DNA from 2 places in the Enterobacter dykesii genome. Region 2 is predicted to be linked to the other one. Evidence: predicted binding sites of a transcription regulator. Region 2 holds the regulator's gene; the other holds the start of a gene.

Region 1 (8,164 bases), 530 kb from region 2:
CTGGCACTGGGTGCGGGAGGGTATTCTGGCCGGTGAGCAGGTGCTGGCGGGCGTAGGCGATGATGACACGCCGACGCTTCTGATCCAGGCGGAAGAAGAGCGTGTGGTCGATAACCGCATGCATGACCGCTATTGTGAACTGCGCGCTGCCGCCGGTCACCCTTGTGAAGGGGGTAAACCGCTGGTCATTAACGGCGCGTTCCATGAGATCCTTTTTGAAAAGGACGCTATGCGCTCAGTCGCGCTTAACGCCATTGTTGAATTTTTCAACAGGCATAATTGATTCTTGTTTTCCACCAGAGGTTGAAATCCCTATGTACCAGGTTGTTGCATCTGATTTAGATGGCACGCTGCTTTCCCCCGACCACACCCTGTCGCCTTACGCGAAAGAGACCTTAAAACTCCTGACTGCCCGTGGCGTGAACTTTGTGTTCGCCACCGGCCGCCACCACGTGGACGTGGGGCAGATCCGCGATAATCTTGAGATCAAATCGTACATGATCACCTCCAACGGTGCGCGCGTGCATGATACCGACGGCAACCTGATCTTTACCCATAACCTGGATCGCGATATTGCCGCCGATCTGTTCGGCGTGGTGCATAGCAACCCGGCTATCGTCACTAATGTTTACCGCGACGACGACTGGTTTATGAACCGCCACCGCCCGGATGAAATGCGTTTCTTCAAGGAAGCGGTATTCAACTACTCCCTTTACGAACCTGGCCTGCTGGAGCCGGAAGGGATCAGCAAGGTGTTCTTCACCTGCGACAGTCACGAAGAGCTGCTCCCGCTGGAACAGGCGATCAACGCCCGCTGGGGCGATCGCGTTAACGTGAGCTTCTCAACCCTGACCTGTCTGGAAGTAATGGCGGGTGGCGTCTCCAAAGGTCACGCGCTGGAAGCGGTTGCGAAACGTCTGGGCTTCGGGCTGAAAGACTGTATCGCCTTCGGTGACGGCATGAACGACGCCGAGATGCTTTCGATGGCGGGCAAGGGCTGCATCATGCAGAACGCGCACCAGCGTCTGAAGGATCTGCACCCTGAGCTGGAAGTGATTGGCTCTAACGCTGACAACGCGGTACCGAAGTATCTGCGCAAACTGTTCCTTGAATAATCTTCATTCGATTATTTATTGCTCAGTTGTCAACTAAAGAGTTCGCTACAATGCCTCTCCTTCTTTCTGAGAGACAAGCATTGTGGCGCTACTCATTATCACCACTATCCTGTGGGCCTTCTCCTTTAGCCTGATTGGCGAATACCTTGCCGGTTCGGTCGACAGCTACTTCTCGGTGCTGATGCGCGTGGGGCTGGCGGCGCTGGTGTTCCTGCCGTTTCTGTGCACGCGCGGGCAATCGCTGAAAACGATTGTGCTGTACATGCTGGTGGGGGCGATGCAGCTCGGCATCATGTATCTGTTCAGCTTCCGGGCTTACGTCTACCTGTCCGTCTCCGAATTCCTGCTCTTTACCGTGCTGACGCCGCTCTATATCACGCTGATTTACGACCTGCTCAGCAGGCGCCGCCTGCGCTGGGGATACCTGCTGAGCGCCGCGCTGGCGGTGATCGGCGCGGCGATTATTCGCTATGACAAAGTCAGCGATCACTTCTGGACCGGGCTGATGTTCGTCCAGCTCGCCAACATCAGTTTTGCCATCGGCATGGTGGGCTACAAACGCCTGATGGAAACCCGTCCGATGCCGCAGCATAACGCGTTCGCCTGGTTCTATATGGGCGCCGCGATTGTCGCGGTGGCGGCGTGGTTTATGCTCGGTAACCCGCAAAAACTGCCGACCACCACCGTGCAGTGGGGTGTTCTGGTCTGGCTGGGCGTGGTGGCGTCAGGGCTGGGGTACTTCATGTGGAACTACGGCGCTACGCAGGTAGACGCCGGTACGCTGGGGATCATGAACAACGTGCATGTCCCGGCAGGGCTGCTGGTCAACCTCGCCATCTGGCAGCAACAGCCGCACTGGCCGAGCTTTATTATTGGGGGAGCGGTGATCCTGGCTTCGCTGTGGGTCCATCGCCGATGGGTCGCTCCGCGCTCCGCACAAACGGAAGATGGTCGCACGCGTGGTTCCGCGCTGAGCGAATAAACGCCTCCGTAATCGGCTGACGCTGCTCGCCATCGCGCACGGCGGCGTACAGTCGGCTCCACAGTCCTTCACCCAGGGTTTTGGTCTGCACCAGACCCTGGCGTTCAAAACTCTCCACCACCCAGTGCGGCAGCGCCGCGATACCCATTCTGGCCGCCACCATCTGAATCAGCAGCAGGGTGTTATCCACGCTTTTCAGCTGCGGGCTAATGCCTGCTGGCTGCAGGAAGTGGCGCCAGATATCCAGACGACTGCGCTGCACCGGATAAATCAGCAGCGTCTCTGTCGCCAGGTCTTCCGGCGTGATGCGCGTTTTGGCCGCCAGCGGATGGTCCGGCGCCAGCACCAGGCGCACTTCATAATCAAACATCGGCGAATAGTGCAGGCCGCTGCGCGGCAGGATGTCAGAGGTCATGACCAGATCCAGCTCGCCCTGCTGCAGCGACGGCTGCGGGTCAAAGGTCACGCCGGATTTGAAGTCCATCTCCACCTGCGGCCACTTCTGGCGGAAGTTCTCAAGCGCGGGGGTCAGCCACTGAATACAGCTGTGGCACTCAATGGCGATGCGCAGTTTGGTCTGCTGCGGTTCGTTACACGCCTGCAGCGCGCTGGCGATTTGCGGCAGTACCTGATTCGCCAGCTGAAGAAGAATTTCACCCTGCGGCGTAAAGCGTAGCGGCTGGCTCTTACGCACAAAAAGACGGAAGCCGAGGCGTTGTTCCAGATCGCTGAACTGGTGAGAAAGGGCAGACTGGGTCTGGTGCAGCGTGGCCGCAGCCGCCGCGAGCGAACCGCAGTTCCGCAACGCTTGTAGCGTTTTCAGGTGTTTAATCTCGATCATGAAAGTCCTTCACTTCGCCATGAACATATTGCGCTTGAGGAATATACAGTACCTGCCAATTATAGATGTGTAAACATCTGGACGTCTAAATAACGAATTTCACAAGGGGCACACCATGACAATCCGCAATCACACTCTCGGTTTCCCTCGCGTCGGCCTGCGTCGCGAGCTGAAAAAAGCGCAAGAAAGCTACTGGGCGGGTAATGCCACCCGCGAAGAATTGCTGGCGGCAGGACGCGAGCTGCGCGCCCGCCACTGGGATCAGCAAAAACAGGCGGGTATTGACCTGCTGCCGGTGGGCGATTTCGCCTGGTACGACCATGTTCTGACGACCAGCCTGCTGCTTGGCAACGTGCCGGCTCGTCATCAGAACAAAGATGGATCGGTAGATATCGATACTCTGTTCCGCATCGGCCGTGGCCGCGCGCCAACGGGGGAGCCAGCGGCAGCGGCGGAAATGACCAAGTGGTTTAACACCAACTATCACTATATGGTGCCGGAGTTCGTCAAAGGCCAGCAGTTCAGGCTGACCTGGACGCAGCTTCTGGACGAAGTGGATGAAGCGCTGGCGCTGGGCCACCAGGTGAAGCCGGTGCTGCTCGGGCCGGTAACGTACCTGTGGCTGGGCAAAGTAAAGGGCGAGCCGTTTGACCGACTCAGCCTGCTGAAGGATATTCAGCCGGTCTACAAACAGGTGCTGAGTGAGCTGGGCAAACGCGGCATTCAGTGGGTGCAAATCGACGAACCGGCGCTGGTGCTTGAGCTGCCGCAGGATTGGCTCGATGCCTTCAAACCGGCGTATGACGCGCTCACCGGTCAGGTAAAACTCCTTCTGACAACCTATTTTGAAGGCGTGACGCCGAACCTGAAGACCATTACCGCGCTGCCGGTGCAGGGCCTGCACGTTGACCTCGTACACGGTAAAGACGATGTCGCGGAACTGCATAAGCGTTTGCCAGCGGACTGGCTGCTCTCCGCCGGGCTGATCAACGGCCGTAACGTCTGGCGCGCCGATCTCACCGAGAAATACGCGCAAATTAAAGACATCGTCGGCAAACGCGAGCTGTGGGTGGCCTCGTCCTGTTCGCTGCTGCACAGCCCGATCGATCTGAGCGTAGAGACCCGTCTGGATGCTGAGGTGAAAAGCTGGTTTGCCTTCGCCCTGCAAAAATGTGAAGAGCTGACGCTGCTGCGCGACGCGCTGAACAGCGGCGACACGGCGGCGATTACCGAATGGAGCGCCCCGATCCAGGCGCGTCGTCACTCGGCGCGCGTGCACAACCCGGCGGTGGAGAAACGCCTGGCGGCCATCACCGCCCAGGACAGCCAGCGCCAGAGTCCGTACGAGGTGCGCGCCGAAGCACAGCGCGCCCGCTTTAATCTGCCTGCGTGGCCGACCACCACAATTGGTTCTTTCCCGCAGACTACGGAAATCCGCGGCCTGCGCCTGGACTTTAAAAAGGGCAATCTGGATGCGAATCACTACCGCACCGGCATCGCGGAACACATCAAGCAGGCGATTATCGAGCAGGAACGCCTGGGGCTGGACGTGCTGGTGCACGGTGAAGCCGAGCGTAACGACATGGTGGAATACTTCGGTGAGCACCTGGACGGCTTTGTCTTTACCCAGAACGGCTGGGTGCAGAGCTACGGCTCCCGCTGCGTCAAGCCGCCGGTGGTCATCGGTGACGTCAGCCGTCCGGAAGCGATCACGGTTGAGTGGGCGAAGTATGCCCAGTCCCTGACCGACAAGCCGGTAAAAGGGATGCTGACCGGTCCGGTGACTATTCTCTGCTGGTCGTTCCCGCGTGAAGACGTGACCCGTGAAACCATCGCCAAACAGATCGCCCTGGCGCTGCGTGATGAGGTGGCGGATCTGGAAGCGGCAGGCATTGGTATTATCCAGATTGACGAGCCCGCCCTGCGCGAAGGGTTGCCGCTGCGCCGCAGCGACTGGGATGCCTACCTGCAGTGGGGCGTGGAGGCGTTCCGCATCAACGCCGCGGTGGCGAAGGACGACACCCAGATCCACACCCACATGTGCTACTGCGAATTTAACGACATCATGGATTCGATTGCCGCGCTGGACGCCGACGTGATTACCATCGAGACCTCGCGTTCAGACATGGAGCTGCTGGAGTCGTTTGAAGAGTTCGACTACCCGAATGAAATCGGGCCGGGCGTGTACGACATTCACTCCCCGAACGTGCCGAGCGTGGAGTGGATTGAAGCTCTGCTGAAAAAAGCGGCCCAGCGCATCCCGGCGGAGCGCCTGTGGGTGAACCCGGACTGCGGACTGAAAACCCGCGGCTGGCCGGAGACGCGCGCGGCGCTGGCGAACATGGTGAAGGCGGCACAGAATTTGCGCCAGGCGTGATGAATTGTTGGCCCGGTAAGGCATAGCCGCCACCGGGCTTTTTTTATTACGCTTTCTTACCGCCGTACTGGCTAAACCACGCCAGCATTCTCTGCCAGCCATCTTTGGCTGATTCTGCGTGATAGCTCGGACGATAATCGGCGTTAAACGCGTGCCCGGCATCCGGATACACCACAATCTCCGCCTTCGCATTTGCCGCGCGGAGCGCATGGCGCATGGTCTCTACCGAATCAAGCGAAATACCGGTGTCCTGGCCGCCGTAAAGCCCTAACACGGGGGCGTTCAACTCCGTGGCGATATCGACCGGATGTTTCGGTGAATTCAGCGTTTTTTCACCCACCAGCTTGCCGTACCAGGCGACAGCGGCTTTGAGCTGCGGGTTATGCGCGGCATACAGCCAGCTAATGCGTCCGCCCCAGCAGAAACCGGTGACCAGAAGACGATGCGGATCGCCGCCGTTGCGCGCCGCCCAGCTGGCGACGTGATCGAGATCGGCCAGCACCTGCGCGTCCGGGACTTTGCTGACCAGGTTGCTGAGCAGTGTTGGAATATCGCTGTAGTCGTTCGGATCGCCCTGACGGAAGTAGAGCTCTGGCGCAACGGCCAGATACCCTTCCAGCGCCAGCCGACGGCAGAGGTCGCGAATGTGTTCGTGAACACCAAATATCTCCTGAATCACAATCACGATGGGCAGCGGACCGTCTGCCGATTTTGGCCGTGCGTGATATGCAGGCATATTCTCCCCCTGCGAGGGAATGGAGGTCTCGCCCGCGGTAATTGCCGCTTCTGGCGTCGACACGATGGTTGAAGCATGGGGGGCCGCAGCAGGTGCAAAACCGGTTTTTTCAGTCATGGCATTCTCCGTACCAATGAGTTAGCGCAAAGGTAAATATAGACACCAGGTTAACAACTCACAGTGCCTTAAACGGTCTATCTTTTGTGCAGCACCTGGCGATATAACTTGTTAATGTGATGTAAATCACTTTTTTATGGAAATTCAATGTAATCATTTTCATTCATGGTGAGGTGTGTCACGAAAATATGCTTACTGCTTCTGTAAAGTACCGTTTTACTTCTTCTGACTAACCGACCCACAGAGGAGTCACCTATGTCTAAGTCTGATGTTTTTCATCTCGGCCTCACCAAAAACGATTTACAAGGGGCTACGCTCGCTATCGTCCCTGGCGATCCTGAGCGTGTGGAAAAGATCGCCGCGCTGATGGATAAGCCGGTCAAGCTGGCTGCCCATCGTGAGTTCACCACCTGGCGCGCAGAGCTGGATGGCAAAGCGGTGATCGTGTGTTCTACCGGTATCGGTGGTCCGTCTACGTCTATTGCTGTTGAAGAGCTGGCACAGCTGGGCATCCGTACCTTCCTGCGTATCGGTACCACCGGCGCTATCCAGCCGCACATCAACGTCGGTGACGTGCTGGTCACGACCGCGTCCGTTCGTCTGGACGGCGCAAGCCTGCACTTTGCACCGATGGAATTCCCGGCAGTGGCTGATTTCGAATGCACCACCGCGCTGGTTGAAGCCGCGAAATCCGTAGGCGCAACTACCCACGTGGGCGTCACCGCCTCTTCCGACACCTTCTACCCGGGCCAGGAGCGTTACGACACCTTCTCAGGCCGCGTGGTAAGCCGTTTCAAAGGCTCAATGGAAGAGTGGCAGTCCATGGGCGTGATGAACTACGAAATGGAATCCGCAACGCTGCTGACCATGTGTGCAAGCCAGGGTCTGCGTGCCGGTATGGTGGCGGGCGTGATCGTTAACCGCACCCAGCAGGAGATCCCGAACGCCGAAACCATGAAGCAGACCGAAAGTCATGCAGTGAAAATCGTGGTGGAAGCAGCGCGTCGCCTGATCTAATCCTCTCTTCCGAAATCAAAGGCCGACGCGTTCGGCCTTTATTTTTTGCGTAGCGCCTCGCAGGAAAACCCTTTCAAACTGGACGTTTATACAGCACAATTCTATTTTGTGCGGGTAATACGTTGATGCAGGGGGCATTGTGGATATCTCAATCCTGATTTACGCGGTGATTGCGCTGGTGGGCTTAGGGATTGGCTGGCTGATTTCCAGCTACCAGCATGCGCAGCAGAAGGCCGACCAGCTGGCCGAGCGAGAAGAGATGGTCGCCGATTTAAGCGCGACAAAACAGCAGCTTGCGCTGAGCGAACACTGGCGCGACGAGTGTGAATTGCTTAATAACGAGCTGCGCAACCTGCGTGATATCAACACGTCACTGGAAGCCGATCTCCGCGAAGTGACCACCCGCCTTGAATCCACCCAGCTGCATGCGGAAGACAAAATCCGCCAGATGATCAACAGCGAGCAGCGCCTCAGCGAACAGTTTGAGAACCTCGCCAACCGAATTTTTGAGCACAGCAACCGCCGCGTTGACGAACAGAACCGCCAGAGCCTGAACAGCCTGCTGACGCCCCTGCGCGAACAGCTTGACGGTTTTCGCCGTCAGGTGCAGGACAGCTTTGGTCAGGAAGCCCGCGAGCGTCACACCCTGGCGCATGAGATTCGCAATCTCCAGCAGCTCAATGCCCAGATGGCGCAGGAAGCGGTCAACCTGACCCGCGCGCTTAAAGGGGATAACAAAACCCAGGGCAACTGGGGAGAAGTGGTGCTGACCCGCGTCCTGGAAGCTTCTGGCCTGCGGGAAGGGTACGAATACGAAACGCAGGTGAGTATCGAAAACGACGCCCGCTCACGCATGCAGCCGGATGTGATCGTGCGGCTGCCGCAGGGCAAAGATGTGGTGATTGACGCCAAAATGACGCTGGTGGCGTATGAACGCTACTTTAATGCGGACGATGACTACACCCGCGAGTCTGCGCTG
Region 2 (8,164 bases):
CGCCCTCCACGAAGTACTCAACGGAATAGCCGCGGCTGAACAGCTCGCCCAGATATTCGCGGAACACGGTGGAGTAGAGCTTGTTGCCCTTGAAGGTGCGACGGATAAAGAACGCGCCCAGGCGGCGGAAAATCGGACCTGCTGGCCAGAAATTCAGGTTGATACCGGCAGCAATATGCGGCGGTACCAGCCCCTGGTGATAGAGCACGTAGGAAAGAAGCAGGTAGTCCATGTGGCTGCGGTGGCAGGGAACATAGACAATCTCATGGCCATCGTGCGCCAGCTGGCGTACGCGCTCGGCGTTATGAACGTTGATGCCCTGATACAGGCGGTTCCAGGTAAAGCCGAGAATACGATCCGACAGGCGAATCATCTCGTAAGAGAAGTTCGCTGCAATCTCTTCCATCAGCGCAATGGCGTTCTGCTGGGCTTTCTCATGCGATATTTTCTTGCTGCGCGCTTCGTCTTCAACGGCGCGGGCAATCGCTTTGGAGGCCAGCAGCTTGTTGAACAGATCCTGACGCGCCGGGAGACGCGGCCCTACGGCAGCCAGGCGCTGGCGGGCGAAGTGCATACGCGCCACGCGCGCCAGTTTTTGCGCGATGATCTTGTCGGTACCGTGCTCGTCCGCCATTCGACGCAGCGAAACGGAAGGGGAGAAACGCACAAAGCTGTCGCGTCCCAGCCAGGAGACCGCGAAGAACTTCTGGATGCCGTTAAGCATGCGCAGCGGCGGGTTCTCTTCACCTTTTTCACGGCCCGGACGACGACCAAACATCACCGATACCGGCACCATCTGCACATCCAGATCGGGGTTGCTGCGGTGCAGGTCAAGATAGTCGTGGAACAGCTTGATGGACTCTTCTTTTGGCGTGTAGTAGGTAAACACGCGCGGTCCACCGTGAATGAAGACGTAGCGCGGCAGCAGCGTACCGTCAACTTCAAGCGGTTCAAGCGGGTCCGGTAAGTCATGCGCCAGACACTGGGCGCGAAGCGTCAGTAAGTCTGCCTTCGAGTTATAAGGCAAAACATACATAATAGGACGCGAGGTATCGAGCCCCAATTCCAGCGCGGGTTCTGCTGGGATAGACTTGCTTTTTACCAGGATGCTTAATGGTAAATTAAGTAATTTGTAGTAAATTCGTGGCCAGCCGGACATAAACGATGTAAAGCCTCTGGTTAATAATGCAATTGCGGCGCAAGGATAACAGAAAGCGCGCAAAATTTCTGTTGTTACCCGTCATACTTCAGGCTGTAGCGAAACGCGCTACAGTTCCTGTTACTGACGCTTTTTTTCATAAAAGGTTCTTTTAATGGCCAATAATACCACTGGGTTAACGCGTATCATCAAAGCTGCCGGCTATTCATGGAAAGGTTTCCGTGCCGCATGGGCCAACGAGGCCGCCTTTCGCCAGGAGGGCGTCGCCGCTATCATCGCGGTGATCGTCGCCTGTTTCCTTGATGTTGATGCTATTACCCGCGTACTTCTTATCGGTTCCGTACTTCTGGTGATGATAGTGGAAATTCTTAATAGCGCTATTGAGGCCGTTGTCGATCGCATTGGTTCAGATTTCCACGAGCTTTCTGGCCGCGCAAAAGACATGGGCTCTGCTGCCGTGTTGCTGGCGATTATCACTGCCGTTATCACCTGGGTCACGCTGCTTTGGTCACATTTCCGATGAGCCTCGAGGAATAATTAAGTCCCTGGTTTTTTGTGCAGTTTTTGGTTCCAAAATCGCCTTTGACTGTATATACTCACAGCATAACTGTATATACACCCAGGGGGCGGAATGAAAGCGTTAACGACCAGGCAGCAAGAGGTGTTTGATCTCATCCGGGATCATATCGGCCAGACGGGTATGCCACCGACGCGTGCGGAAATCGCGCAGCGTCTGGGTTTCCGTTCTCCAAATGCTGCCGAAGAACACCTGAAAGCGCTGGCGCGTAAAGGCGTGATTGAGATTGTTTCAGGCGCGTCACGCGGTATCCGCCTGCTGGTGGAAGAAGAGACGGGCATTCCGCTGATAGGCCGTGTTGCCGCCGGTGAGCCTTTACTGGCACAGCAGCATATTGAAGGCCACTACCAGGTCGATCCTGGCATGTTCAAACCGAGTGCTGATTTCCTGCTGCGCGTTAGCGGTATGTCGATGAAAGACATCGGTATTCTTGATGGCGATCTGCTTGCGGTGCACAAAACGCAAGATGTTCGTAACGGCCAGGTGGTTGTCGCGCGCATAGATGATGAAGTCACCGTAAAGCGTCTGAAAAAACAGGGGAACACCGTTCAGCTGCTGCCTGAAAACAACGAGTTCTCCCCGATTGTGGTCGATCTTCGCGAACATAACTTCTCTATCGAAGGACTGGCGGTTGGGGTCATTCGCAACGGTGAATGGCTGTAACCTCTTCCTGACAGGCTATGGCGCCGCTGTAGCCTGCTTCATTCCACACTTCCGGTATTTTTCATGTCACTGCTGACGGCATCAGATAAGGCATTGTGGCGTCTTGCTCTGCCGATGATTTTCTCCAATATCACCGTGCCCTTGCTGGGTCTGGTCGATACTGCCGTTATTGGTCATCTTGATTCGCCTGTTTATCTTGGCGGCGTGGCGATTGGCGCGACGGCAACCAGTTTCCTGTTTATGCTGCTGCTCTTTTTGCGCATGAGCACCACCGGGCTCACGGCACAGGCTTATGGTGCAAAAGATCCGCTGCGCCTGGCGCGCGCGCTGGTCCAGCCGCTGATTCTTGCGCTTGGTGCGGGAGCATTAATCATTGTATTGCGTGCGCCCCTGATCGACCTTGCGCTCCATGTTGTCGGCGGCAGCGAGGCGGTACTGGCTCAGGCGCGCCGTTTCCTTGAAATCCGCTGGCTCAGCGCGCCCGCCTCGCTGGCAAACCTGGTTCTGCTGGGTTGGCTACTGGGCGTGCAGTACGCCCGTGCGCCAGTGATTTTGCTGGTAGTAGGCAACCTTCTCAACATTGTGCTGGATGTCTGGCTGGTAATGGGCCTGCATATGAACGTGCGGGGCGCGGCGCTGGCGACGGCAATTGCCGAATATGGGACCTTTATCATTGGCTTGTGGATGGTCTGGCGCGTGCTGGTGATGCGCGGGATCTCCCTGGCGCTGCTCAAAACCGCATGGCGCGGCAATATCCGTAAGCTGCTGGCGCTTAACCGAGATATCATGCTGCGCTCGCTGCTGCTTCAGCTCTGCTTTGGCGCGCTGACGGTTTTCGGGGCCCGACTGGGCCCAGAAATTGTCGCGGTCAATGCGGTATTGATGACGCTGCTTACCTTTACCGCCTACGCGCTGGATGGCTTTGCCTATGCGGTAGAAGCGCATTCGGGCCAGGCGTACGGCGCGCGCGAAAGCGGGCAACTGCGGGACGTCTGGCGGGCAGCCTGCCGCCAGTCAGGGCTGGTGGCGCTGGCGTTCGGCCTGGTTTACGCCTGCTTTGGTGAGCAGATTGTTGCATTGCTGACGTCTATCCCTGCGCTACGCGAACTGGCGAGTCACTATCTCATCTGGCAAGTCATCTTACCGGTGGTCGGCGTCTGGTGTTATCTGCTGGACGGCATGTTTATTGGGGCGACGCGCGGAGCTGAAATGCGTAACAGCATGGCTGTTGCGGCCGTGGGGTTCGGCCTGACGCTGCTGACGCTTCCCTGGCTGGGTAATCACGGTTTGTGGCTGGCCCTGGCCGTTTTCCTCTCGCTGCGTGGGTTATCGCTGGCTTTTATCTGGCGGCGCCACTGGCAGAACAATACCTGGCTCCCCTCGCGGCACGATATATCGTAACGGTTAAAGATTCCGAATATGAAATCAACTGCCGAGTCCTTAACTACAATAATTATCACGTCCAGCAGAAAAGAACGTAACGGACGTTACGACCCGACGCTTAACTAAGAGGACACGATGATGAATAAAGACGAAATCGGCGGCAACTGGAAGCAGTTCAAAGGTAAAGCGAAAGAACAGTGGGGTAAGCTGACTGATGACGATATGACCGTCATTGAAGGTAAACGCGATCAGCTTGTCGGTAAAATCCAGGAGCGTTACGGCTACGCGAAAGACCAGGCGGAAAAAGAAGTGGGCGACTGGGAAAAACGCAACGACTACCGCTGGTAACCGGGCTATACCCGCAAGTACAAGGAAGTACACCCTGAGGGCGGCCATGAGCCGCCTTTTCTTTTGCCGTTAACGCGGTTTTTTCTTCACAAGAATAGAGTGGTCGTGCTGACACGCGTCCTGATGACGACAGGCTTCCACTTCCACGCAGGCAGAACACAGCCCGTGCGCTTCAATTACGTTATGACGCAGGGCAAAACCCATTTTTGCTGCCAGCGTATGCATAATATCTTCCACCCCTTCCGCAGCCTCTTCTTTCACCACGCCGCAGCGGTCACAGATAAACATCGCCGATGTGTGGGTGGGCTGATCGAACAGATGGCACAACACATAGCTGTTTGTGGACTCAACTTTATGCACGAATCCTTGTTCCAGCAGGAAATCCAGGGCGCGATACACGGTCGGTGGTTTCGCCTGCGGCTCGCTTTCGCGCAGCAGATCGAGCAGATCGTAGGCGCTGATGGCACCCTGCTGCAGGCTCATCAGACGTAGGACTTCAAGGCGCTGCGGAGTCAGGCGCACATTGCGTTGCGCACACAGCTTTTCGGCCTGCGCTAACAGCTCTTTTGTGGACTTATCCATTTAGCACCCCGGATGTTATAGGACGGAAAACCCTCACTTTATCATGTTCTGGTAAAAACGCCGAGATCCGCCAGTCTGTGCTATACCTGACCCATTACAAACCGGGAAATAAACAATGAAAAAACCTGACTGTATTCGGCACTGGCGCGACGTAGAAGGCGCGGATGATTCGACCTATCCCGACAGCGACGAGCTGTTTTCTATCGGTGCCCCGCTGGCGCGCAAGCTTGGGCTCGGGCGCATTGGTATCCATCACGAGCGTTTACCGCCCGGGCGCAGGACGTCCTATCCGCATGCGGAAAGCGATGAAGAAGAGTTCGTTTATGTGCTCGAAGGTCATCCAGAAGCGTGGATCAATGGCTATTTATGGAAACTTGAACCGGGCGACAGCGTGGGGTTTCCTGCCGGAACCGGTATTTGCCACACCTTTATCAACAACACGGACGAAGAGGTGCGGTTACTGGTCGTTGGCGAGGCCAACAAGAAGCACAACCGCATCTACTATCCTCTTAACCCCGTGTATGCCGCTACCCGTGAGGATCGCTGGGTAGACCACCCGCCCCAGTTTTTTGGACCGCATGATGGAAAACCTGGGAAAAAATAATTTCCTCTTCTATAAATATTGAGGGCCGTCACAAAATATAACAGGCCGTAAGGGAGTTTTACTTAGGGATAGAAATAGCGGGTCTTTTACTACTTATTCACAGCAATAGTTCGTTCCTGTTTGGGTGATAACAGACAGGGGTTATTTCATAACAGACTATAACGGGCATACTGTGAAAAAATATTTTAAATTTTCGGTGGTGAGTATCGCTGTTTCCTTGTTTATGGCAAATCAGGCGGGAGCAGCCAATACCTGGACAGAATCACGGAGTGACGCTATGGGTGGTACCGGCGTTGCGGCTGGGAGCTATGGTAGCGGGGCGTTAATCAACCCCGCGTTGCTGGCAAAGGCAAAACCGGACGATGATGTGACGGTCATTTTGCCGGCCGTTGGTGTCCAGGTGACGGATGAGGACAATCTTCAGGATGAGATTGATACCATCAACGACAAAATCAATCATTATAAGGATGTGGTTGATAACCTTACGCCAATTCAGGTCATCACCAATCCGTTAGGTTCCATTAATCAATTCCAGGGCGCGGCCAAAGATCTGGCCGATGAGCTGGACTATCTCAAGGGCAAAACCGCACGCGCGACGGCAGGCGCTGGGCTTGCCGTGAGTATTCCTAACGATGTGCTTTCCGTGGCCTTTATGGCGAAAGGGTACGCTCATGGCCGGGTGAGTTCGTCTATCGATCAGCAAGATATTGATTATCTGCGCGGTATTCAACGAAGCAATGTGGTGGCTGCCGGTGTTGCCCTGGACGCTGCGCTGAACGGCACGGATCAGATCACTAAAAACCTCAACTCAACGGCGTCTGGCCGTGCGGCGATTGTGTCCGACTACGGCGTTGCCGTTGCCCGTCAGTTTGACCTTGGCGGCGTCCCGGTTTCCGTAGGGGTTACGCCAAAGCTGCAAAAAACCTGGGTCTATAACTACACCACGTCAATCTACGATTACGACAGTAACAAGTGGAACGACAGCCGCTACCGCACGGACGACACGGGCTTTAACGTCGATGCCGGTATTGCGGCTGATTTCGGCGAGAACTGGACGGTCGGCGTGAGCGGCCAAAACCTGATGTCGCGCGACATCGACACCAAAGATATTCGTATCCGCAACGGCCGTACGGGGGAAGTGGTGAGCTATAAAGACACCTATCAGATCCGTCCGCTGGTAACCGCCGGTGCCGCCTGGCATAACGACCTGGTGACGCTGACCGCCGATGGCGATCTGACGGAAACCAAAGGCTTCAAGAGCGAAGATACGTCGCAGTACGTGGGCGTCGGTGCCGAGGTTACGCCGCTCAGCTGGCTGGCGGTGCGTGCGGGTTATCGCGCGGACGTGAAGGGTAACGACAGCAACGTCTTTACCGGTGGTGTCGGTTTCGCACCGTTCAGCACCGTTCATGTTGACCTGATGGGCCTGTACGGCGAGGACGAAACCTGGGGCGCCGGGGCTCAGCTGAGCATGACGTTCTAAAGTCCGCCGGAGGCGCTGCGCCTCCGGCTTTTCTTTGTGCTATAGTAGCGCCCCTTTTCCACCAGATGCTTAAAACTTCGCCATGTCGTCAGAATTACAGACCGCTTTCCCTGCACACCGTTTCTCCATTGCGCCGATGCTCGACTGGACGGACAGACACTGCCGCTACTTCCTGCGCCAGCTCTCCCGCCATACGCTGCTGTACACCGAAATGGTGACCACGGGCGCAATCATCCACGGGAAGGGAGACTACCTGGCCTATAGCGAAGAAGAGCATCCGGTTGCCCTGCAGCTGGGCGGCAGCGATCCGGCCGCGCTGGCGCAGTGCGCGAAGCTGGCAGAAGCGCGCGGCTACGACGAGATCAACCTTAACGTTGGCTGCCCGTCCGACCGCGTGCAAAACGGCATGTTTGGCGCCTGTCTGATGGGGAATGCGCAACTGGTGGCGGACTGTATCAAGGCGATGCGCGATGTGGTCTCCATTCCGGTCACGGTCAAAACCCGTATCGGCATTGACGACCAGGACAGCTACGAGTTCCTGTGCGACTTTATCAGCACGGTATCCGGGAAAGGCGAATGCGAGATGTTTATCATCCACGCGCGAAAAGCCTGGCTCTCCGGCCTCAGCCCGAAAGAGAACCGTGAGATCCCGCCGCTGGACTATCCGCGCGTGTATCAACTGAAGCGTGACTTCCCGCACCTGACGATGTCCATCAACGGTGGCATCAAGTCGCTGGAAGAGGCCAAAGCGCATCTGGAACATATGGATGGCGTGATGGTCGGGCGCGAGGCGTATCAGAACCCGGGCATTCTGGCGACGGTCGATCGCGAAATCTTTGGCATCGAAGGTGCGGACACCGATCCGGTTGCCGTCGTGCGTGCGATGTACCCTTACATTGAGCGCGAGTTGAGCAATGGCACGTATCTCGGCCATATCACACGCCATATGCTTGGCCTGTTCCAGGGTATTCCGGGCGCGCGCCAGTGGCGCCGCTACCTGAGCGAGAATGCGCATAAAGCCGGAGCCGATATTGAGGTGCTGGAACATGCGCTGCGACTGGTGGCAGACAAGCGATAACTTTCGCTAAAAGTTCGTCAAATTCACCACGCCCTGCGAACGTTCGCGGGGCGTTTTGCTTTAATAACAACAGGTTAATGCTGGCATGATTCTTGTAATGCTTACTGCATTACTCGGGAACTCGTGGGAGAGCACCATGCTGGAACTACTTTTTGTGATTGGCTTTTTTGTCATGCTGTTAGCGACAGGCGTTTCGCTGCTCGGCATTCTGGCGGCTATCGTGGTGGCGACGGTGGTCATGTTTATTGGCGGACTGTTTGCGCTGACGATCAAACTGCTGCCGTGGC

Evidence for each region. The regulator LexA, encoded in region 2, represses DNA repair genes until DNA is damaged. The targets are predictions, from matches to a motif close to TNCTGTATGTACATACAGNA.
Region 1: metR (HTH-type transcriptional regulator MetR) is a predicted target of LexA. The motif match lies at 2,970-2,989, and genes of this name have one in related genera.

What each region holds. Positions count from the first base shown of each region.
Region 1 is NZ_CP126604.1:4,325,971-4,334,134, reverse strand. Features, by position in the region: gene pldB (lysophospholipase L2) at 1-283, shown strand, start outside; gene yigL (sugar/pyridoxal phosphate phosphatase YigL) at 315-1,115, shown strand; gene F0320_RS20700 (carboxylate/amino acid/amine transporter) at 1,198-2,097, shown strand; gene metR (HTH-type transcriptional regulator MetR) at 1,985-2,938, opposite strand; gene metE (5-methyltetrahydropteroyltriglutamate--homocysteine S-methyltransferase) at 3,054-5,315, shown strand; gene F0320_RS20685 (dienelactone hydrolase family protein) at 5,362-6,168, opposite strand; gene udp (uridine phosphorylase) at 6,424-7,185, shown strand; gene rmuC (DNA recombination protein RmuC) at 7,325-8,164, shown strand, end outside.
Region 2 is NZ_CP126604.1:297,459-305,622, forward strand. Features, by position in the region: gene plsB (glycerol-3-phosphate 1-O-acyltransferase PlsB) at 1-1,159, opposite strand, end outside; gene F0320_RS01355 (diacylglycerol kinase) at 1,314-1,682, shown strand; gene lexA (transcriptional repressor LexA) at 1,791-2,399, shown strand; gene dinF (MATE family efflux transporter DinF) at 2,463-3,800, shown strand; gene F0320_RS01370 (CsbD family protein) at 3,921-4,130, shown strand; gene zur (zinc uptake transcriptional repressor Zur) at 4,200-4,712, opposite strand; gene F0320_RS01380 (cupin domain-containing protein) at 4,828-5,316, shown strand; gene F0320_RS01385 (conjugal transfer protein TraF) at 5,540-6,799, shown strand; gene dusA (tRNA dihydrouridine(20/20a) synthase DusA) at 6,882-7,877, shown strand; gene pspG (envelope stress response protein PspG) at 8,014-8,164, shown strand, end outside.